DNA from 2 places in the Heyndrickxia sp. NPDC080065 genome. Region 1 is predicted to be linked to the other one. Evidence: riboswitches for the same ligand, from Rfam matches in the RefSeq annotation. Region 1 holds a riboswitch; the other holds the start of a gene.
What was found. Region 1 has a riboswitch for cobalamin ahead of ACQKP0_RS04480 (Ig-like domain-containing protein). Riboswitches for the same ligand answer to the same signal wherever they lie in the genome.
Positions count from the first base shown of each region.

Region 2: another riboswitch for cobalamin. It lies ahead of ACQKP0_RS00010 (ABC transporter substrate-binding protein); the one in region 1 lies ahead of ACQKP0_RS04480 (Ig-like domain-containing protein).

Region 1 covers NZ_JBNNWS010000003.1:184,743-200,756, forward strand. The annotation lists gene ACQKP0_RS04455 (alpha amylase family protein) at 1-745, opposite strand, end outside; gene ACQKP0_RS04460 (YesL family protein) at 788-1,381, opposite strand; gene ACQKP0_RS04465 (MurR/RpiR family transcriptional regulator) at 1,422-2,279, opposite strand; gene ACQKP0_RS04470 (hypothetical protein) at 2,664-3,734, shown strand; gene ACQKP0_RS04475 (YwqG family protein) at 3,827-4,678, opposite strand; adenosylcobalamin (AdoCbl) riboswitch at 4,903-5,037, shown strand; cobalamin riboswitch at 5,081-5,254, shown strand; gene ACQKP0_RS04480 (Ig-like domain-containing protein) at 5,470-7,932, shown strand; gene ACQKP0_RS04485 (DUF4430 domain-containing protein) at 8,011-8,910, shown strand; gene ACQKP0_RS04490 (energy-coupling factor transporter transmembrane component T) at 8,926-9,798, shown strand; gene ACQKP0_RS04495 (ABC transporter ATP-binding protein) at 9,780-11,474, shown strand; gene ACQKP0_RS04500 (ECF transporter S component) at 11,423-12,145, shown strand; gene ACQKP0_RS04505 (ATP-binding cassette domain-containing protein) at 12,247-14,571, opposite strand; gene ACQKP0_RS04510 (MarR family winged helix-turn-helix transcriptional regulator) at 14,568-15,011, opposite strand; gene ACQKP0_RS04515 (bile acid:sodium symporter family protein) at 15,570-16,014, opposite strand, start outside.
Region 2 covers NZ_JBNNWS010000001.1:75-8,993, reverse strand. The annotation lists gene ACQKP0_RS00040 (sodium-dependent transporter) at 1-1,255, shown strand, start outside; gene ACQKP0_RS00035 (sensor histidine kinase) at 1,349-2,755, opposite strand; gene ACQKP0_RS00030 (response regulator transcription factor) at 2,759-3,469, opposite strand; gene ACQKP0_RS00025 (YxeA family protein) at 3,671-4,027, opposite strand; gene ACQKP0_RS00020 (FtsX-like permease family protein) at 4,044-5,975, opposite strand; gene ACQKP0_RS00015 (ABC transporter ATP-binding protein) at 5,962-6,729, opposite strand; cobalamin riboswitch at 6,939-7,124, shown strand; gene ACQKP0_RS00010 (ABC transporter substrate-binding protein) at 7,264-8,217, shown strand; gene ACQKP0_RS00005 (cob(I)yrinic acid a,c-diamide adenosyltransferase) at 8,257-8,832, shown strand.

The DNA of each region.
Region 1 (16,014 bases):
CAGTCCATTTAGGAAAATGTGGACCAAACTTTATTTTCTTCGTTCCATCTTCTATTTCATAAATATCTAATGGCCATCTTTCAACTTTTTCACCAATGTACTTCTCAAATGTCTCCCTGCTCAAGTCACTAAAGTCACCATAAATATTTGGATATCGGCATCGGTCTAGTACAATGCCATCAATTTCATATTGTGAGACAATCTCTTTTATAATACTATTTTCATAATCTATAACTTCTGGATTGATAGGATTGACGAAAATGGTCGTATCAGCTGAATTTTCTGCTGCTGTTGGTGCCATTGAAGTGGCTTCATTATAAGAGACTACCTTCCATTTTTCCTTATCATACACCATCCCATCTTTAGAATGGGCAGTCCCTTCCGCAAATACATCCATATTAGCGATAATCTTCAACCCGGATCCTTGTGACTCATCAATCATTTCTTGTAAAAAGTCACGATCTTTCCACATTTGAAAACTTCCATCTGACCAGCTGCTCACATGATAGGCATACTGACTTTGATAGGTTGTTTGACCATAAGGTATTTTCGCATCAACTACTAGATGGGTAATCCCCGCTTTCTTCGCATTTTCTATTAATCTTTTTCTTTCTGATTGCTCTGATAGTCTTTCCCCATTTGCAAGGAAATCCACCCATAGTATATTGGCCTCTTTACCGAGTATTGTATTCACTGATCTCTCTCCTTCACTTTTTAGTAGAAACCATTCATTATGTTTTTCCATGATCGTCTCCTCATTTCAAATATTGTATAAAGAAAAAAGATGTTAAACCTTGATCGCTTTTTCGATCGAATGATTAATCATCTTATAGTGAATCCATGCACAACAACTAAAAATAATAAGGATAGTAAAAAATCTTACATATAAAGTAATCGTAATCAATATCAAAAAAATAAGTAAAACTATAATGGGTTGAATCGGTCTCCTAATGGATAAAACAAAAGCCATGCTAAGTAAGTGTTTCATTGAAGTATTAAATCGCATAAACAAAAGAAAAAAATACAACATCATCATGAAATACAGTAATGTAATGATGATAAGTACCGGGAGTAAGATACTTTGCCATGGGTTTTTTAACTCTAAAATAATGAAAAAATCACCGACAAGTGCTGCTATTATAAAGATCATAATTCCCCCGATGATTATCCCTTTTTTACAATCTTTTTTAAAATAGTGAAAGAAGCTTTGTAAAATAGATGTTTCTTCGTCTTTTGACCATTTATGAATCACCTGGAACATAGCTATTGTTGCAGGAAAAATAGTAATAACCGGTAACGAAAAGAAAAACCACAAAATATTCAAATAAGCATAGTTAGTAATTAACTCTAATACTCTGAAAAATTTATTCTGCTCCGACATTTTGCCTACTCACCTACTTTGTAGAAAGTAATTATGATGATTAATACATTTTGTTAAGGACGGCTTTTGCTGTTTTTTCAATAGCCTGGAAGGAACTTTCTTTTTTCCTCATTGCAGTTATCGTTGTTAAAATATCTAGTAAATGTAATTGAGCAATTTTCGTTGAAAAGGCTCCACCCTGTAATGGAGTTTCTTTCGCTGCAACTAATAAAATGACATCCGCATAATAAGTAATAGGAGACCTCGCATGATTGGTAATACAAATGACGAATGCCTTATTTTCCTTGGCAATTTTAACTGAATCAACAATATCCTTAGTGCTTCCGGAAGATGAAATAGCAACGATCACATCTTCTTCACCTACCAAAGCTGCATTCATCGCAATAATATGTGCATCAGTCGCATGATCCACATTATAGCCGAGACGCATAAAACGATATTTGGCATCGCTTGCTGTAAATCCTGAAGATCCAACCCCGAAGAAATACATTTTCCTTGCATTAATAATCGCCTCAACCGCTTTTTGTAGGGTTGATGTCTGCAACATATTTATCGTATCCTGTAGTGCCCCTGCATTTTGTGTCGTAATTTTTTTTGCAATCACTTCCGCATCATCTGATTCTTCAATTTTTCCATGAACCTGTTCATCTACATTGGAAAGAGTTTGTGCAACAGCTAGTTTAAACTCTTGAAACCCACGATATCCAAGCTTTCGACAAAATCGAATAACAGATGTCTCTCCCACACCTGCTTTTTCAGCAAGATCCGTTACTGAAGAATAAACGGACTCCTGGGTATCTAATAAAACATAATCAGCAACCTTTTGTTCTGCCTTCGTTAACGAATTATAGACAGATTTTATCATGATTAGTGGGGTAGAGTGACCAATAGTTTTCATATAAAAATCCTTCCAAAATTAATTTAGTAACAGAAAAAAATAAACATGTTTTCCTAATCTTATTATGAAATGACTGATAGAGAATATTCACAAGAAGAAATATTATTCCATTATGTATATCAAAAACGGAATATTTATTCCATTTAGATAATATAGCACCTAAAATCATACGTCAATAGATATCATCCCGAAACTGTTATAATCTAGGTATTTTTGAGCAGATCAATACTATTGCATATCCTATTATCTAATTATTATTACTTATTTTGAAAATTTATTTCTTTTTTTTATCTCTTTTAGGAGGAGAAATTCAAGAGACGTTGAATATATAAAAATGTTCGAAGGGTGAAACCTTATAAAAAATTTGAGAGGAGAATAAACTCAATGAAAATGAAAACAGTAGTAGTTTGTTGTACGATTCTTTTTGCTATTTTAGTACCCAGACAGTCATTTGCTAGCGACAAAATTGTCCCTATCGAAACACTAAAACCAGCAGTCCATCTAGAAAAACCAGAATTAAAACAAACAGGAGGAAAATTAATTCTCAGTGATTCGCCGGAAACATATGCAGAGGAGGGTGCCTTTTATCGTGACACAGCGACCGGGGAATTCCGCGTTTTTTGGCACCATCAAAATAGAAGTGGTGAAAACAGAACGGTAAGCCTTGCGATTACAAATACCTCAAATGAGGTAGTGAAAATGTATTCAAATGGAATTGGAGCTTCAGTTAATATTTATCCCGATGTCGCAGGGGAAGAAGCACTTATCCAATTTCTTGAAAACAACGCAAAGCAACATTATTTTACTACACTCGAACCTGGTGAAACCTACTTTTTAGAAAAAAATGCAGATGACTTAGAAACGGTGAGTGGAATTGCACAGTTCACTGCCTTTACGAAACACGGTCATACGCCTGCTACTGTCACAATAACAACACTCAATTATAAAAAACAACCATCTAGTCCTCTTACCATAAACATCTTAGCACCTGACTCACATGTTCGAGGAAGCTTTTCACATTTTGATCGTGAAGGTACCATTACTTACAATTCAGCATTAGGAAACGCATATATTAACCTATCGTCAGCCGCTTCCGGTCAATGGAGTGATAAACTACCGGGAGAATATGAAGATGGAATTAGTGTCGTCGATGGAAATAAACCGGTTATTAACAATGGGAACTATGGTGTTTTATATAATTTGAAAATTAAATTAAATAATGGTTTGCATACTCCACAGCGAATCTCAGTCTATGATACTCCATCAGGTGGTTTCGGTCATTATGTCATGCAATGGAACGGCAAACTTAAAACTTCTGGATTTCTTAGCTATCAAAATGCTTGGAACTTTGCGACAGAACAAATTGGAGCCAATGGAAATGACTATTCTTTCACAACTAGTCTCCCAGGTGGTGCTTCCGGTCCTTCAGCTATCTACTTTGTTCCTGAAAAATAACAGAAACCTCTTGAAACTAATAAAAATGAAACTACTAGGCTGCCAATCAAATTGGCAGCCTATTTTGGGACAGAGGGTCAGGTCCTTTGTCCCTAATGACATTGAAGAATAAACTTTGTTTGGTCGAATTTTTTGTTTTGAAGGTCGTGTTTATCAATACAAAAGTATAGTATTCCGACATCTCCCCACATTACATCTAAATCATCGTCACTATCCATTTGAAACAATAAGATCAGGTCGTTGCTTTTCTGATTGAGTTCTTCTGAAGGCCAGTCTATTTTTTCTTCGTTTTCGTAATAAATAATTTCTTTAAATACATTATTTTGTACGTTGAAAGGTTCTCCTAACATATAGTGCATTGGCTGAACAATCATTTCTTCGTCGTTATTAATGATCTCGCTTGTTTGCATAACAGAGTCTCTGAACTCATAGTAGTTTTCCATTTCCTCTTCATTCAATTCTACTCCTTCAAGTTCTTCTGGAAAGCTTAAGAATTCTTTAAACATTATTTTGAATGAAGGCAATGGGAAGTAGTCTTCGGTTTCTTCAGGGTAAGGTGTGCGTTTCAATTCTTTTACATCTCCATCATAATAGAGAACCTTGAAACATCCCTTATCCTCTTCCCCCATTCCCCATGGTTGTTCTAATATGTCATAAAAGAAAAATAATATACCTTTTTGGGGAAGAAGATTGTTCTTATCGAAAGCCTTAGCCTCTTGTAAATTCAATTGAGCTAAAAATGATAGATAGCCATTATCGTATTTTGGAAATAAAAAGTTAGGAGGTAAATCTGGTAAACCTCCAAATTTAGAACTGCCAATCGGAATATCTTCTTCGTTCGCCTTTTCTTTTTTTATTCCAATAGATGAAGCTGCCGCTTTTAAAATTTCTTCTTTTTTATCCACAAGATTACATTCTTCTAAAAACTTATCAATATTTTGCAAGTCCCTCTCCCCTTTTCCCTAAATAATTATGATTCCATTTGTACTTACTATATCATTTCTTATAGGTTTGTCAGAAAATTTTTTAATCAGCACCACAAAAAAATGCCTTGTAATTACCGTCCTTTTTAATATCATTCTAAAGAATAAATAGACAAATAAAAAGATTAGAAGTATGATAATATTGGAAAAATTTAATAATCAAGAAGAGATAGGTGACTGAAGAATTTTGATTCTGATGTTTAAAAGGGAAGTTTGGTGAAAATCCAACGCGGTCCCGCCACTGTAAGTGAGAAGACTTTTTGTTAAGCTCTTTTCGTAAACTTTGTTGCTTTTTTTAAATGGAGTAAAAATCGGTATTTGGATTTTTACGGTTCTATTTTATTGTCCCGATTGAATTGAGTACAAATAAGATAGAGAAAAGAGCACGTCCCCAAAATGAAATTAGAATGGGGATATGTCTGAAAAGCAACATTCTATGCGAAAACAGCCTATTGTTTATAGCCACTGTGAAAATGGGAAGGCACAAAAAGTCGATGATCCACAAGCCAGGAGACCTGCCTATACTCATTAACAAGTAATCCTACGTGGATATAGGAGGTGCTTAAACATAAAATAAACATTTTTGTCGTTTATTGATTTTATTTGTTTATGTATGCCCTTCTTAGTGAAGGGCATTTTTTTATGAATCAAAGTAAACTGAACTCGTGCTTTTTTACAAAGTGTACCGAAAATAAATATAAAGGAATGAGATCATGCAAAAATTCACTTTAAAACCAAGACTCTATCTTTCAATGATTCTTGTAAGTTTCATGCTTCTTGCCCAGCTTTCGTTCACTGGATTATTTGTGAAAGCGGAGGAAACAGATACAAATGCTCTGAACATCAATAATCAGCTTTTAAATGCCTATAACACTGCTAGTAAATTTATGGTAGAAAGTGTTCCTATACCATCATTTGGAAACGAATGGTATATTTTTTCGTTAGCACGTGGAGCAGCTAATGGTACTGAAAATTACTTTGAAACCTATTATACAAATTTAGAAAAATTTGTTAAAAGTAAAAATGGTATTTTACATCAATCAAAGTACACAGAATACTCTCGTGTCATCTTGGCACTAAATGCCATCGGCAAGGATCCAACAAATGTTGGTGGTTATAACCTTGTGGAAAAATTATTCGATTTGGAAAATGTAAAAAAACAAGGAATTAATGGACCCATCTTTGCGTTAATTGCAATAGATACGAATCAATACCGAATTCCACCTACAGCAGATAATTCTAGACAAAAAATGATTGATTTTATTATTAATCAACAGCTAAACGATGGTGGATGGGCATTAGGCTCAAAAATCGGTGATGCAGATGTTACCGCTATGGCAATTCAAGCATTATCAACCTATACCAATCAAGCTGCCGTAAAAGACGCAGTAGATAAGGCACTGGTGTTTTTGTCTTCAACACAATTAGATAATGGCGGCTACAAGAGCTGGGGAACAGAAAATGTAGAGAGCGCTTCACAAGTATTAGTTGCCTTGACAAGCCTCGGGATTGATCCGAGCGCTGATTCACGTTTCATTAAACCCAATGGGAACATTTTGTCCAATATCATGACTTTTTACAGTGAAAAGGATGGCGGGTTTAAACATATATTAACAGAAGATAAAGCTAATTCTATGGCAACCGAACAAGTTTCCTATGCAATTGCAGCTTATTTTAGGTACGTGAATAATCAAACAAAGCTATACGATATGACAGACAAAAAGCCAACTATAGCCTTAACGGTTGATCCAGTCACTACTACAAGTACGAAAATAACTGGAAAAACAGATGCTGGAGTTACTGTTACGGCTAAAACGAATAATGTGGCAATTGGAAGTACTACTTCTAATAGCGATGGAACATTCAGCATTAACATTACACCACAAAATGCAGATACAATTATTAACATATTTGCTGAAGGTGGAAACAAAATACCAAGTGCGATAGTGACAGTCAAAGTCAATAATGATACAGGTAAACCAGATCCATCAATTCCAACAGAACTTGTTGTTAATCCAGTCAATGATAAAAGTACGCAAGTGACTGGGAAAGCAGAAGCAGGGGCAACAGTTGAGCTTTATATCGAAGACAAACTAACTCAATCTACAAAAGCGGACACGAATGGGAACTACTCTTTTACCATTAGCCCACAAAAAGCTGGTGTGAAAATTACGGTTAAAGCAATTGGTCCATCTGGCAAAAGTGATTCTAAGACTGTCACCGTAGAGGATATAACTCCTCCAAGCATAACAGTGAAGCCAGTAACAGATAAGAGCACAGAAGTAACTGGTACAACAGAGGCCGAAGCAAAGGTAGAACTTTATCTTGATGACACGTTAGCACAAACTAAAACAGCAGATTCAAATGGGAATTTCTCATTCACAATTAGCAAACAAAAAGCAGGTGTGAAAATAAAGGTTATTGCCACTGATCAGGCAGGTAACAGCGAAGTAAAAACCATCATCGTTGAGGATAAAACCCCTCCAAGCCTAACTATTAATCAAGTAAGTGATAAGAGTACAAAAATAACTGGTAAAACAGAAGCAGAAGCAAATGTAAAATTGTATATTAATGAAATACTTCAACAAATAAAAATAGCCGATTCAAAAGGAAACTACTCTTTCAATATCATCAAACAAAAGCCTGGAGTCAAAATCAAAATTATTGCATCTGATAAAGTTGGTAACACCACTTCAAAAACGATAACAGTTGTGGACAAAACACCGCCAAGCTTAACCGTCAGTCAAGTAAGTGATAAAAGTACTAAAGTAACTGGAAAAACAGAAGCTAAAGCAACTGTTAAATTGTATATCAACGGAAAGCTGAAACAAACCAAAACTGCCGATTCAAAAGGAAACTACTCTCTCACTATCAGCAAGCAAAAAGCAGGTGTAAAAATTAAAGTAGTCGCTTCTGATAAGGCAGGAAACAGCACATCAAAAACGTTTACTGTTTTAGATAAAACACCACCAGCAAAACCAACTGTAAAGAAAGTAACGATTGCTTCGAAAGATGTTACTGGAAAAACAGAAGCCAATACTACTGTTTTTGTATATAAAGGAAAAACAAAGCTTGGATCAACTAAAGCTAGTAGCAAAGGTATCTATAAAGTGACGATCAAAAAGCAAAAAGCAGGTATAAAACTATCAGTATTTGCAAAAGACAAAGCTGGAAATAAGAGCAAAAGCACATATATAAAGGTTTCTAAAAAATAATTTTTGAAAATCAGAGTATGCATCCTCCCGAGAAAAGAAGCATACTCTGACCATTCTCGTATTAAAGAGGTGAAGACAATGGTCAAGAAGTGGATTAAGCTTGGATTCATAACTATCCTTACCTTTATGGTGTTGACCGCATGTAAAATTCAAACGGTTGACGAATACCAAAATGAAGAAAAGGCAGCTCAAACGTCCACTACTGAAACGAATCAGCAAGACAAGCAGAAGGAAATAACTGCTTCAAAGGAAGAAAAAAACACTGAAAAGAATAACGCGGAAGATAAAACAAAAACACAGGACAAGAAAAAGCAAGATCCAGTAAAGAAAGAGAATACGAAAAAAGAACAAACAAATCCAAACAAATCAAAGAAGGTAGCTTCCTCAAATAATAAAGACAAAAAGGAAACAAAAAAACAGGACACTAGTAAAAAGCAAAAAGAAAACACGACCACGCCCGTCAATAAAGGAAATGACTTATCACCTTCTAAAAAAGGTGATCAAGCAGCGACGAAGCCAACAAATAATGAAAAACCAGCAAACGAAAACAAGCCAAAGAAAAAATACGTCACTATCTCCATCCGTGTCGATACGATATTGGATAATTACGATAAACTTGATAAATCATTACGAAGTGAACAATTCGTTCCTAAAAACGGGATCATCTTAGATACAACAAAATATGAATTAAGGGACAATGAAAATGTATTTGACATCCTTGTCCGTGCAACACGCGATCATCGTATTCATATGGAGTATCAAGGAGCAAATGAGAATAAATATGGCAGTGTATATATAGAAGGAATTAATCATGTTTATGAATTTAGTGTCGGAGAATTAAGCGGCTGGATGTATTCTGTAAACGGCTGGTATCCGAATTATGGTGCAAGTAAATATTACTTAAAAGATGGCGACAAAATTGAATGGAATTATACATGTGATTTAGGGCGTGATTTAGGAGTGACATGGGATGAATAGATGTGTGTTGAATCGATGAGAGCGTTTGAAACCTATCATCCTATTGTTCTTTTTACCTATTTCTTTTCTGTCATTGGGCTCTCTATTTTTTACATGCATCCCATTTATCTGCTTATTTCACTAGTGGTTTCAATGATCTTGAATATCATTCTAAATAAACGTTCCTTTTTAAATAGTTTACTATTCTATATTCCTTTATTTATCATCGTTTCCTTATGTAATCCGTTTTTTAGTCATGACGGGATGAAAGTATTATTCTATGTAAACTATAATCCCATTACATTAGAAGCTATTTTGTACGGTATCGCAATGGCTGCGATGCTGCTTTCGGTTGTTTTATGGTTTGGATCCTATAATGCAGTCATGACATCGGATAAATTTTTATATCTTTTTGGAAAAATCTCACCTGCCATCTCGTTAATTATTTCATTAACATTAAGGCTCGTTCCGCGATTTAAAAAGCAAATAAGGATTATCGCAAATTCTCAAAAAACAATTGGAATGGACTATACATCAGGTAATATCCTACAAAGGATTAAGGCTTGCCTTCAAATCCTATCAATATTAATTACATGGGCGCTTGAAAATTCAATTGAAACAGCAGATTCCATGAAAGCACGCGGGTATGGATTGAAAAATCGTTCGACCTTTTCGCTATTTATTTTTACGAAAAGAGATGGGATTGTCTTAGCATTAATAATCAGTTTAGCAGCAGCTAATCTCATCGGCAGTATATTCGGCTACACAACCTATTATTTTTATCCAACCTTTAGTGAATTGTCTGTATCTAGTGTGAGTATACTGCTTTACAGCTCATATGCGTTATTACTAGCAATACCTATCATCATTGAAACAAGGGAGTTATTAAAATGGCGCTCATTGAAGTAAAAAACCTAACCTTTCAATATCCTTTACAAAGTCAAAAAGCGTTAGACGACATTTCCCTTTCCATTGAAGAAGGGGAATTTGTCGTGTTTTGCGGAAGTTCTGGCTGCGGAAAAAGCACTTTTTTAAGACAGCTAAAAAAAGAACTTACACCACATGGTGAAACATCTGGAGATATTTATTATAAAGGTGCCCTTCTAGAACACTTAGACTCTCACCGATCTGCATCTGAAATTGGATTTGTGATGCAAAATCCTGAAAATCAAATTGTGACAGATAAAGTGTGGCATGAGTTGGCTTTTGGTTTAGAAAGTTTAGGCTTTAGTACGATGGAGATTAGACGACGGGTAGCCGAAATGGCTCATTTTTTTGGAATCCAAGAATGGTTTCGAAAGAATACGAGCGAATTATCAGGTGGACAAAAGCAGCTGTTGAATCTTGCTTCTATTATGGCGATGCAGCCATCGATTTTATTATTAGATGAACCAACTTCTCAGCTTGATCCTATTGCGGCTAAAGAGTTTTTAGAAACTCTGAAAAAATTAAATAGAGATTTAGGAATGACGATTCTATTAGTGGAGCATCGTCTAGAAGAAGTGTTTGCTGTTGCAGACCGAGTGGTCGTTATGGAGAATGGCAAAATAATCTGTAACGACTCCCCTCAAGAGGTGGCACAGCAATTGAAACAGTTGAATATTAAACAAATTGGTTTACCAACACCTATTCGAGTGTTTCATGAATTACATATTGAAGACAAAGCTCCTTTAACAGTGAAAGATGGAAGAATTTTTTTATCCAAGCACTTTCAACATAGGGCAGCAACTTTACAATTAATTGGAGAAGCAACCACTCAAAATCGTATTCTTTTGGATATACGCGATGCTTGGTTTCGATATGAAAAGGAATTGCCTGATGTATTACGAGGATTTTCATTTCAAATCCGCGAAGGAGAAATGGTTAGCATCGTAGGTGGAAATGGAACGGGGAAAACAACGGCTCTTAATGTGATGGCGGGGCTATTGAAGCCGCATAGAGGCAAAATATTATTGTTTGGGAAAAAGATAGACAAATATAGAAACGGAGATTTATATAGAAACCATTTAACCGTTTTACCACAAAATCCACAAACACTTTTTGTTGAGAAGAAGGTCGACATGGAACTTCAAAATATGGTAAAAGCTTTAGACTGTTCCAAAGTGGAAGCGGACGAACTAATCGAGGAAATTATTCACAGCTTAAAAATTGAACACCTTTTATCCAGCCATCCTTACGATTTAAGCGGTGGTGAACAACAAAAAGTCGCGTTAGCAAAAGTGCTATTATTGAATCCAAAAATCATTTTACTAGATGAACCGACAAAAGGAATCGATGCCTATTCCAAACAAATATTTGCCAATATATTATTGGACCTTAAGAAAAAAGGTGTAGCGATTGTGATGGTCACACATGATATTGAATTTTCCGCGCAATATTCTGATCGATGTGCGATGTTTTTTGATGGAAGCATTGTGTCGGAGGATGAAACACATAAATTTTACAGCGGAAATAGCTTTTACACAACAGCAGCCCATCGCATGTCAAGACACCTATTTGAAAACGCGGTTACTTGTGAGGATGTGATCAAATTATGCAAACGAAATCAGCAGATAAACAAACAACCCATTTTAACAAAAGGCTAATCATTTCATTGCTCATTTTTTTCATCGTGATTCCGTTGACCATTTGTGTAGGAGTCGTATTATTTAATGATCGGAAATATAATATTATTTCTATCCTGATTGCCTTTTTGTCCTGTATCCCCTTTTTTCTTGCATTTGAAAAAAGAAAACCGCAGCCTCGTGAAATGATGTGTATTTCAGTGATGACAGGCATATCTGTTGCAGGACGTTTCGCCTTTGCTATGATCCCGGGATTCAAACCGGTCACTGCGATCACAGCGATTACTGGTTTCTCCTTTGGACCTGAAGCAGGCTTTTTAACAGGTGCCATGTCAGCAATTGTATCCAATATCTTTTTTGGGCAAGGACCATGGACTCCCTTTCAAATGTTCACTTGGGGACTATTAGGATTTATCGCGGGTCTATTAGGAAAAGCAGGAATATCACGGAGTAAGATCGTTCTAGTTCTTTACGGAATCTTTTCAGGGATATTATTCTCTTTTTGCATGGACATTTGGTTCGTCGTATCCATTGACGGTCTATTCAACTGGAAACGATACACCATCGCCATCGCATCCGCCATCCCTTTTACCATTACCTATGCCGTTTCCAACGTAATCTTCCTATTGCTACTAACAAAACCGATCGAAGAGAAATTAATGAGAATTAAGATTAAGTATGGTTTGATGTAGAGGTTGTGGTATCTTTCTATGGTGTCAGGCACCGCTCGTGGACATTCAGCTCTTTTTTCCTTTCTATGTGGACAGTTTTGAACATATTCGCAAATTCTAATTCAAAACTGTCCATACCAGGAGGAAAAAAGCATCAAAAGTCCACGGATGGTGCCTGACACCGAAGATAGACACCCAAGATATTTAGCTGTTACAGATTTTTCACATTGTAGAAGTCCTTTAACTGTACCATCATAGATCAAATACCCACCATTATCCCCTGCTCCAGGTCCTAAATCAATGATCCAATCCGCTTGAGAAATAAGAGAGATATTATGTTCAATTAGAATAATGGTATTTCCCTCTTTTATAAGTTGATTCAATAGAGTCAATAATTGTTGAATATCCGATTCATGAAGACCAGTGCTTGGTTCATCAAATACAAAAATGCCCTTATTATCTCTGATAGATAATTTGGCAGCTAACTTTAATCTTTGTACTTCCCCACCGGAAAAAGTATCTAAAGACTGTCCAATTCGGATATAACCTAGTCCAACCTTTTGAAGAACGGATAATTTCTCGGCAATATCTTTACTATCTTCAAAATAGGAAAATGCCTCATCAACAGTTAATAATAATACATCATAGATGTTTTTATTTTTCATAATATAATTTAATACTTCATATTTATATCGTTTTCCTTGGCATACTTCACAAACTTGCTTAACATCATCCATGAAAGCTAGATCTGTTTTTACTATCCCCAAACCATTACAATTTTCACAAGCTCCTTTTGAATTGTAGCTAAAAAGAGCAGGTGAAACATTAAAATATCTTCCGAAAAATCCTCGTATTTCATCAAAAAAACCCATATAGGTAGCTAAATTCGATCTTATAGAAGTATGTATACGTTTTTGACTTATCATTATTATATCGGGATAAGCTCTCATAAGTTCTTTCATCATAAGAGTACTTTTACCAGATCCCGCAACACCTGTTACAACAGTTAATGCTCTTTTTGGTATTTGCACCGATATATTTTTCAAATTATGACATGATGCATTGTGAATAGATAGAAATTCATTCCCTATTCTTGGATTTTCTTTAATTGTAAGAGGTTTTCTTAATAATCTACCAGTTAAAGAATCACTCTTTAAAAGATTAGAATAGCTTCCTTTAAAAACAATTTTTCCTCCATTGTGTCCTGCAAGTGGCCCTAAATCAATGATCTCGTCAGCTATTTTTATCACATCTGGGTCATGTTCTACTATTAGTACCGTATTTCCTTTATCTCGAATAGCAAGAAGTATTTTATTTATACGATTTATATCATCAGGATGTAATCCGACACTAGGTTCATCAAATATATAAACTAAATCACTTAAACTACTGCCTAAATGACGAACCATCTTTATTCGTTGTGATTCACCACCTGACAGTGTTGGTGTTGAACGATCCAATGTAATATAGCCTAATCCAACTTCTACTAATGTTTCTAACCTTCTTATAATATCTGAAACCACAGTTTCAGATATTGTATTCGATATACTTTTTACAAATTCAAGGCAATCAACGATAGAAAGATGACACAGATCTCCAATTGATAATCCATTAATTTTACAACTTAATACTTTGTCATTAAATCTAGTTCCATTACAAGAGGGACATGTCTGTTTATGAATGATCTTCTCTAATTCATGTTGGTATGTTTTCTTTTCTTTGGATTCTTTCCATAAAAATGTTTGTTGGAATCTTGAAACAACGCCTTCATATTTTGCTGTTTTATGCCATTCTGAAGGAGGATTTTTTAACGTTTTGCCTTTTTCATATAAAAGTAGATGAAGCTCATCAAAAGTATAATCTTTAATTTTTTTATCATTATCAAACAAACCCGAATTCACATATCGAGACCATCGCCATCCGCCCGGTAAGAATGTAGGAAACTGGATGGCTCCCTCGTTCAATGATTTATTGAAATCGATAAGCATATTAATATTCACTTCTTCAATTTCTCCCAAACCTTTACAATGAGGACACATTCCTTCTGGATGATTAAAAGAAAAAATATTTGAATACCCAATAAAAGGTTCCCCAATTCTGGAATATAGAAGTCGAATAAACGAGAAAATATCAGTAATTGTTCCCACAGTGGATCGCGCATTTCCACCAATTCTTTTTTGATCAATTACAATTGATACAGGGAGATTTTCAATCTTTTCCACTTTTGGACGCCCATAGTGAGATAATTGATGTTGAATATAGGTGGAGTATGTCTCGTTTAATAACCGTTGAGATTCAGCTGCTATCGTATCAAAAACAAGTGAAGACTTACCTGAACCAGAAACACCAGTAAAAACGGTAATTTTGTGTTTTTGAATTGCTAAAGACACCTGTTTCAAATTATTTTCTTCCGCATTTTTAATAACAATAACATTCTTGTTATTCATTCTTTCACCTTGTTTCTGTTTTCATATAAAGCTTTACTCACTTTTGAACAAAGTTCACTAAAAGTTATTTGCTCTTCCGGAGTTAATACTGAAGCTGCAATTTCAGCTATTTTCTCATGACCGCTTTTTATTTCTTCCATAAATTCATTCCCTGAATGAGTTAATTGTGTAATAACCTCTCGACCATCCTTTTCATTTTTTTGCTGTTGAATATAATAATAATCTTTAAGAATTTTGAGGTTTTTGGAAATGGTAGAACGGGACTGTCCAAGTTCTGTACTTAACATTGCCGGAAATTTATCTCCAAAAAGATAGAGTGTTTCTAAAATATCGTATTGATTCCATGTAACTTTTTTTGGATTAATTTTATTTCTCGCTGCAACTAGTTCACATTGTAATAATGTTAACGCCTTTTCTAAGCTAATGTTATTAGTTTCCAAAATTAAGTCCTTCCCCTCTAACATTTTTCATGATTTAGCTACTATATCACAAATAGTTTCCTTTTGGAAACTATTTTCATTTTATAGATTATTTCTGGGGAAGGTCTTTCGTTCCGGCATTTACTAATGGGACCCCTATTTCTTTTTTATCCTCTTCTGTCTTAAAATATTCACTTTTACTTATTTCACAACAAGAGGATGTAACTCATAAAATCACTCTATATGAAGCTGGTGAAAATTAACTGCATTAATGAATTCTTTTTTACCAATGAGCAATTTGAAATATTAAAGAAAGTGAAGCCAAAATATATTTTTGATGGCGAAGTAGCAAATAGTAAGGAATAAAAATAGTTTCAATGTGGAGTCTCCTGCAAATCATTTATTTTATATATAGTGATTAACAGGAAAAAGAAGTGGAGTCAACCGAAATTATATCTGGTGTTTTGGTGTCAGGCACCGCTCATGGACATTAAGCTCTTTTTTCTTTTCTATGTGGACAGTTTTGAACATATTCGCAAATTCTAATTCAAAACTGTCCACACCAGGAGGAAAAAAACATCAAAAGTCCACGGATGGTGCCTGACACCCTTGTATCTTACTAAAATACTTATCTAGCATGTGGCCGAATAGTGACGCCAGCAATTGTTGGAATAGCATTCCGATAATAACAGGTGTGGCAACACTTGGATGAAAATAGGTAACAGCCAGGACCGCCCCGGTACTAATATTCCTCATACCTCCGAGGAAGGTTAAGGCAACAATGGTACCTTTGTCTCTTTTTAACCATTTTCCTATCAAAAAGGAAAACAAGTAACCGGTAAAAGCAATGAGAAAAACAACTACTCCAATCTCGATCAGTTTTACATTGATATGTTTTAAATGCGGAGCAATGACAGACCCGTTCAGCATAACAACAATTCCGATACATATTTTAGAGAAAGGAGCCAATTTTATACCTAATGTGTCCTTAATCTTTCCTTTTGTCACCTGATTCAGAATCATC
Region 2 (8,919 bases), on a different contig from region 1:
ATTCCCTTATATAGCAGGACAGAATGGGGGAGGTGCCTTCTTCCTCATTTTCATCCTATTTACTTTAGTTTTGGGGCTGCCGTTATTATTGGCCGAGTTTTTAATTGGTAGATCAACACAAGCAAATGCTATAGATTCATATAAAAAAATCGCTCCAAGATCAAAATGGCATTGGATAGGCATCATCGGAATGATTTCGTGTTTTATCCTACTTTCTTTTTACAGCGTGATTGGTGGATGGATTATAGCCTATTTATTTAAAGTTGTAACTGGTGGTTTAAATCACTTAAGCTCTAATCAATATTCTGCAATTTTCGGAAGTACCATTTCAGACCCTATTATCAGCATCATCGTTCAGCTATTATTTATACTTATTACGATTATTGTTGTTTCAAAAGGAGTTCAAAACGGAATTGAACTTGCAAGTAAATTTATGATGCCCGCTTTATTCATTTTGTTTATTATACTTGTCATTCGGGCAGTTACATTGGATGGAGCAATGGAAGGAGTTTTATTTTTATTACAGCCTGATTTCTCTAAAGTAACCTCTAAAACAATATTAGAAGCGATGGGTCAATCGTTCTTTACATTAAGTGTAGGTGTATCGGTTATGGTCACTTATAGCTCGTATTTGCCAAAAAATCAAAGTCTGCCGCGCTCAGCATTTTCTATCGTTGGAATGAATCTTGCTATTGTGCTTCTTGCGGGACTTGCTATTTTTCCAGCAGTCTTTGCACTAGGATTAGAGCCGGGAGCAGGTCCTGTTTTACTATTTAATGTACTTCCAACCGTTTTCAGTCAGCTTCCGTTTGGCATGGTCTTTTTCGGTGCATTTTTAATTCTCTTTTTATTTGCTGCACTCACATCAGCTTTCTCGATGCTTGAAATTATTGTTTCGGTCGTTTCGAAAAATAATGCACAGCGTAAGAAATGGTCATGGATCATCGGTTTAGCTATCTTTGCTTTTGGAGTACCATCCGCACTTTCCTTTGGAATTTTAGGAGATGTGAAGATATTTCATAAAACGATTTTTGATGTAATGGATTATACAGTCAGCAATATATTAATGCCTTTAGGTGCATTACTTATTTCCATTTTTGTCCCATTGAAAATGAAAAAATCGGCTTTATATGAGGAAATGATAAAAGGAAGCAAGGTAAAGAAAGGATTATTCGATGTTTGGTATATTCTCATTCGATATGTTGCTCCAATTTTGATTTTAGTAGTTATGATGAATGTGTTGGGAGTTTGGTAATATCGTCAGGTTCCGTTAACTTCTAATGAATACAAGGGGCTGTCTGACACTTTGCTTTTCAGACAACCCCTTATAAATATTTAATGTGAATTTTTATAACATAATTTCGATTGTCGTGCCATGTCCAACTAGACTATCAATCGTAATTTCTCCATCATGTGCATGAATAATATCATTGGCAATAGCCATTCCTAGTCCAGAGCCTTTATGTGATTCACCAGTATTTGTTCCACGATAGTAGCGGTCAAAAATCCGGTCAAGTTCTTCTTTCTTTATGCCTTTCCCATTATCCTTAATCATTATATGAATTCGTTCTTCTTTCTTAATAGATACGGTTATCTGGACATCTTCATCATTATGGACAATCGCATTATAGATTAAATTATTGATAGCTCGACGAATCAATAATTCGTCAACCTCCATATCGATGGTTTCCTCAGCAAACTCGAAGTCAATATTTCTTGTAGAGTATTTTGCATCATTCAATATATCAATGACGATACTTCTTAATAAGGCAACAAGATTGGTTTTTGTTTTATTTAAGGATAGCTCTTTGGCTCTTAGTCTTGTTGATAAATTTAAATCTTCGATCACTTCTTTTAAATAAACAGATTTTCTTTCGATAATTTCTGCGTACTCTCTCATTTCCTCTAAAGAAAAATGATATTCTGTATCTTTCATCATCTCAGAATAACCTTGAATGGATGCGAGTGGCGTTTTAATATCATGAGATATGTTTGCGATCCATTCTTCTTTCATTTTATCTAATTTGTTTCTTTCCATTTCACTCGCTTGTAACTGATAGGATAAGTGATTTACATTATAAAAAACGTCTTTATATACACCGCTAGGGCGATAATTAATATCGTAATCTTTATTAGCTAATCTTTTAATACCATCAATTAAAGTATTTATTGGTTTGGTTAACCTTTTACTAAATAAATAACCAATAAATAATGCGATTAAACTATCAATGAATATTAAAGTAATACTCCCTATTTTTAACATTTTTAAGATGTCTCGAAAATCATAGGAAACTACATACCTTTGAATATTACGGTTCTTAAACCCAATAAAATAGCTATAATTTTTATCCTTGAGCTTTTTTTCTCCAATAAAAACGATGGTGTCCGCATCTATTTCTCTATATTTATACATTTGTATCATATCCAAAGGGTTATACTTGTCCTTTAGATTTTCTGGAGTTCGATAACCAAAAAGCTGCTTTCCGTTATCATCCAATACTTGAATCCATGCTTTATTTTTAATTAGTTCATTTTTCCCTTTTTCTGTAATAGATATATGGTCATTTGAAATGGTGATTTGGTTTTGAAATTGTTTTGTAAATACTTCTGCAGATATTTCTTGACCGTGAAATGGCTCATTAAATATAGATCGAGCGATGAAAAAAGTTAAAAGAAGAAAAATATTTATGAATACAACTAAAATCACAACTAAGACTACAGAAAATAAAAATCTCCCTGTCAATTTCCATTTCATAGGCTATTCATCCTTTATGACAAGCTTGTACCCCAATCCTTTGACAGTGAGTAAGTATTCAGGATTTGATGGTTGAGCTTCAATTTTTTCACGAAGCCTTCTGATGTGAACCATGATAGTATTGTCAAATCCGATAAAATCTTCACCCCATACTCTATCGCAAATACTTTCTTTGCTAATGATTTGATTAGGATTTTTAAGTAAATAGATCATCATTCCGAGCTCTTTTGGCTTTAATTCGATGGCTTCTCCATTCTTTTTTAATTCTGCTCTTCGTTCATTTAATTCAAAAGGACCTGCCTTAATGATCGGACTTTCTTCATTTATTACTTGTAGATATTCTGATCTTCGCAGCTGTGCTTTTACACGATAAGCAACTTCTTTAGGGCTAAAAGGTTTGGTAATATAATCATCCCCGCCAATCGCAAAACCAACAATTTTATCAATTTCTTCTGATTTAGCTGATAAGAAAAGAATAGGAACTTTGGAAATAGTCCTTATTTGTTTGCACACATCATAGCCTTCGCCATCTGGCAGCATAATATCTAATAAAACAATATCCGGTTGGATTTGTTGAAATTGTATCCAGCCATCTTCGGCAGTAGTGGAAGTGTAGATATGATCCAATCCTTCTTTTTGTAAAACGGTTTTAAGCAGTCTCAATAGATCCTCTTCGTCATCTATAATTAAAACTTTTTTATTATTTAACGACATTCGTATCTCCTCCAACCAAGTGTTCATTTATTCATTATATTAAAAAAAGAACCTAAATTAAAATCAGGTTCTCACATATCATTTCAAATTAGTAGATGAATTTGCCTGTGGGGTATGCGGGCAGCAATTTCTATACGTAGTATAACTAGCTGCACGCGTATTCCATAGGCTATTATTATAAAAATTTAGTTTTTCACTTTTTTACTTTAATTTTTCTTTTGCTTTGTCAGGTATTTCATTTAATTTTACTTCTTGATAGGATGTGACCCCTTTTTTATCTTTAACAAACAAATTTAGATAGGCATCTTCACGAAGTTGCTTTAAAGATGTAAAGGTAAACTTTTTTTCATTACCATTTTTATCATAGGCAGGTAAAGTATATTTATATGATACATATATTTCACCGTTATCTGATTTATCTTCTATTTTCTCACCTGTTCCTTTAATTTGTACATAATAGTTATCTGCACCGAGTCTGTTAATATTAACGTTTTGAATAAAAAGGATAAATCCCGCTATTAAAACAATAATGATTCCAGGAATGATTAATTTTTTCATTTTGTCGACTCCTTTTTCAATTTTTTTTCGTTACAATTTTGTAGTAAGAATTTACTGTTAAGAAGTAATAAACGATGTAAATGGCTGTATATATCCCCATACAGATTAGTACAGGAATCACTAAGTTCGTTTGCATTAATTTAGATAATGCGGTCAATGCTATAGAGCAATGGGCGATTCCGGCAACCAATGGTAAAGCAAAAATAAATAATACTTGTTTAGCAATTGATTTCTTCATCTCTTTTTTATTCACACCGATTTTGTAGAGAATTTCATAACGGCCTTTATCAGAGTTTGCTTCTGTTAATTGTTTAAAATAGATAATACTTCCTGTTGCTGCTAGGAAAACAAGACCTAAAAATCCACCCATAAAGATCAGTAAGCCGGATGATTCTAAGCCTGCTGCGAAGTCTGCATAAAAGCTTGAAAATGCAGCTTGTTCCGGAACAATTGCTTGAATGTTTTTGGTTAATTGCTTGGCATCATCTTCATTTGTAATGTTGTAAACTTCCATATTGACTACTTTTGTTTGCTTTTCTATTTTTGTAAATAATTCATCGCTGACAACAATAACGGAATAGGCTGTTGAATAATTTAAGACACTGTATTTCTTTAAATGTTTAAATGTGATATCCTCATCATGTTTTTTCAAGTTTAATGTAATTGTTTTACCAACATATTTTGGTGATATTTCTTCCATGTAGCCAGGTTCTAAAGCAGCTGCTTCGTTCGCATGTAAGGTGATTAAATCCTTTCTTTTTTGCTCTTTTGCCAGTTTATTAAAGCTAGTGTTTGAAATCATGGTGTATTGCATTTTATTACTTGAGAATATATTTTTTAGATTTGTTATATCTGCGTTAACTTGAAGTGTTGGAATCGTTTCATAATATTCGATTTTATGATTTTTATTATTAGCAATTAGATTCTTCACTTGTTTTGTTACATTTTTATCTGTATCAATAAACATCATGCTATTTGGATTAGCTTTTTCCACATTGCTTCGATTATTGTAATATAAGCTGTATGCAGTTCCGACAGCGGTTAATGTAGTCGCACTTAATACGGCAATAATTGTTAAAGTACGAGCATTCCCTTTAATTCTGTATAGCAGTTGGGAAGTTCCGATTAAGTTAATTCCCTTCCAATCATTCTTTTTATTTTTCTTTGCTATTTTTAGTAAATAAACCGTTAAAGTACTAAACAGCAAATAAGTTCCTAAAATAACCGTCACAAGGATAACTAAAGGAGCCATCATGAGACCCAACGTTCTCCATACATTTGAAGTTAAAAGGTTTTGTAATGCAAGCCAATAACCAAAACCGATTAAAATGATGGATAATAAAGCAATGATAATGGATGCTTTAGGTTCTTTCTCTCCTACTTTGTCTGCTTGGAATAGTTCAATTAGTTTAAAACGGTAGATTAAGCGATATCCTTGTAAGGAAGAAATCATTGTAATAATCAAGAATATGACAACTGTATTTATTATGCTTGCAGATGAAATAGTGAAATTGGTTATCGCATCATAGCCCATGACTTTCATTAAAAGTGCCACGAAAAACTTTGATAATACGGATCCGAGGGTAATGCCGATAATAAGTGCTAAAACCCCCATAATAAAGTTCTCATAGAACAGCATGCGGCCGATTTGTTTTTTTCGTACACCGAGAAGAGAGTATAACCCAACCTCTTTTTTTCGTTTCCGTGTAAAAAAGGAGTTAGAATACCAGATAAAGATTGCTACAAAAACCATTAAAACGACAGCAGCACCATTAAAGGCTGAACTGATTTTGGGCGAACCATCAGAATTCATTTGAATCGTTTCATCATACTTTAATGAAACGAAAGTAAAGTAAATAACGATACTAAAAATCATGGAAGCAAAATATAAGAAATAGTTTGTAAAATTTTTAATAATATTTTTTCTCGCAATACTAAATAAGGTCATCCTGTTCACCTCCGAGTGAAGCGAGAATATCTAATATACTTTGGAAGAATTCCTTACGAGATTGTTCTTTTTTATATAACTCAGTAAAGAGTTTTCCATCCTTTATGAATAACACTCGTTTACAGAAACTTGCAGCAAATGCATCATGAGTGACCATCATAATAGTAGATTTATTTTTCTCATTTAATGAACTTAAGCTCTGAAGAAGACTTGCAGCTGATTTTGAATCAAGGGCACCAGTGGGCTCGTCCGCTAAAATTAAACTAGGATTCGTTACAATGGCGCGAGATGCTGCTGTTCTTTGCTTTTGACCACCTGAGATGTGATAAGGATATTTATTTAAAATGTCACGAATTCCAAATGTATCAGCAATCTCGTAGACTCGCTTATTTATTTCATTGACTGATACTTTTGATAATGCTAGAGGAAGCAAAATATTTTCTTTTACAGTTAAAGTGTCAAGTAAATTGTAATCTTGAAAGATAAAACCTAATTTGTTTCTTCTAAAGTCGGATAATTTCTCTTCATTCATTGTTACAATGTTTTGACCATCAATAATAATACTTCCTGCTGAAGGTGTATCGATTGTCGAAAAAATGTTGAGAAGTGTTGATTTACCCGCTCCAGACGGTCCCATGATGCCGACAAATTCCCCTTCTTTAATTTCTAAATTAATATTTTCTAATGCTTTATATCGGTTTTCTTTATCACCAAATACTTTTTGAACATTTTTGGCTTGTAAGATTGTTTTCATGTTTTTATCTCCTATGACATCATTGATTATTTGTTTTTCATAAACCGTTAAAATGAATTCTTAATTACAAAACATAGTATAAATTTCGTACCTTACCTTGTTTTAATCTAAACCTTACAAAAACCTTAAAAATGCTTTTTTCGTTCGCTATATAAAATATAGGCAACCAGATACTGATAATGTATAATGAATATTGATTGAAAATTTAATAGATTGGAACGAAATCAGGAACCTTTATAGAAGGTTTAAAAGGGAAGTTTGGTGAAAAGCCAACGCGGTCCCGCCACTGTAAATGGGAGCAAGCTGTAGTTGCCACTATATCGAAATATGGATATGGGAAGGTACAGCAAGCAATGATCATGAGCCAGGAGACCTGCCTGATTTTTAAGTGCACCAGTCGGCCTACGAGGATAGGGAGGTGTTTTGAAAACGTTTTTGAGCAAGGTTTTTTTGTTTATTTTTACGTTTATAAAACATCTCTATCAAATGAGATGTTTTTTTGTGCACAATTCTAACGACAAAAGGAGTTATCTAATGAAAAAGTTTTTGAAATTTATACCGTTATTTATTTTAGCATTGATTCTGACAGCTTGTGGTACAGCACAGGACAAAGGGAAAACAAGTGAGAGTAAACCGAAAACTCAGGATTTCCCAGTTACTATTACAGATGGAGTAGGTAATAAGGTAACGATTAACAAGAAACCACAGCGAATTGTTTCCCTTCTTCCAAGTAATACCGAAACAGCATTTGCCCTTGGGTTAGATAAAGAAATAGTCGGTGTATCCGATTTTGATAATTATCCAGAACAAGTGAAAGATAGAGAAAAAATTGGTGGGCAAGAGTTTAATATTGAAAAAATTATTTCATTGAAGCCAGATATTGTTCTTGCAACGGCTTCTAATGCGCATAATTCGAAAGATGGACTTAAGCAGCTAGAAAATGCAAATATTAAAGTTATCGTGGTTAATGATGCCAGCTCTTTTGATGATGTCTATAAATCTATAGAATTAATTGGCGAAGCAACTGGAACGAAAGAAAAAGCTCAAGAAATCGTTGATGGAATGAAATCAAAAGTGGCAGACATTAAAGCGAAGGCAGAAGGAATCTCAAAAGAGAATCAGCAAAAGGTTTGGATCGAAGTATCTGCTCCACCAACTATTTATACAACGGGAAAAGGAACATTTATGGGAGAGATGCTTGATACATTAGGAGCAAAGAATATTGCAGGCGATAAAGAAGGCTGGATTCAATTTTCAGAGGAAGCAGTTGTAAAAGCAAACCCAGATGTTATGATTTTAACTTATGGCTATTACGATAAAGATGCTGTTAATAACGTATACAAGCGAAAATCATGGAAAGAAGTAGCCGCTATTAAAAATAAACGAGTGTATAATGTTGATTCTGATAAAGTATCAAGATCTGGTCCACGCTTAGCAGAAGGATTAGAAGAAATGGCAAAAGCGATATATCCAGATACTTTTAAATAATATTAGTGTTTTCTTGAATAAAGTGAGGGAGGAATTAGTGTGAGAATATATACAAGAACTGGTGATAAAGGACAAACTAGCATTATTGGCGGTCGTGTGGATAAGGATGATGTAAGAGTTCAAGCATATGGTACGGTAGATGAAGTAAATTGTTTTGTCGGTCAAGCAATGGCTGAACTAGATCCAGATCAATTCGCAGATATTTTAGAAGATCTTGAAAAAATCCAACATGAATTATTTGATTGCGGCGGGGATCTTGCGACAAAATCACAAAAGCGTCCTTTTAAACTGGAGCAAGAAATGATCGATTATCTAGAAAAGAAAATTGATGAATATATCGAAAGTACTCCGCAATTAGAACGATTTATCCTGCCGGGAGGTACGAAGGCTGCAGCCTCCATTCATATTGCCAGAACAGTTACACGTCGTGCTGAACGATTAGTCGTAAGTTTTGCAAAAGAAGATGACACTGTTCCTCCACTTGCACAACGTTATTTAAATCGTCTATCAGATTACTTTTTTGCTTTAGCACGTGTGATTAATCATCGTTCAGGACAAAAGGACGTTGAGTATATCAGAAGTGCGAAGGTTTTCCGTGAAGGGAAAAGAAAATAAAAAGGAAACAGATTGATACGCTTAAAAAATGTTAAAATAACAAGGTTCTGTAGGAGCCTTGTTTTCATTAGTCATTTTAAACCACAG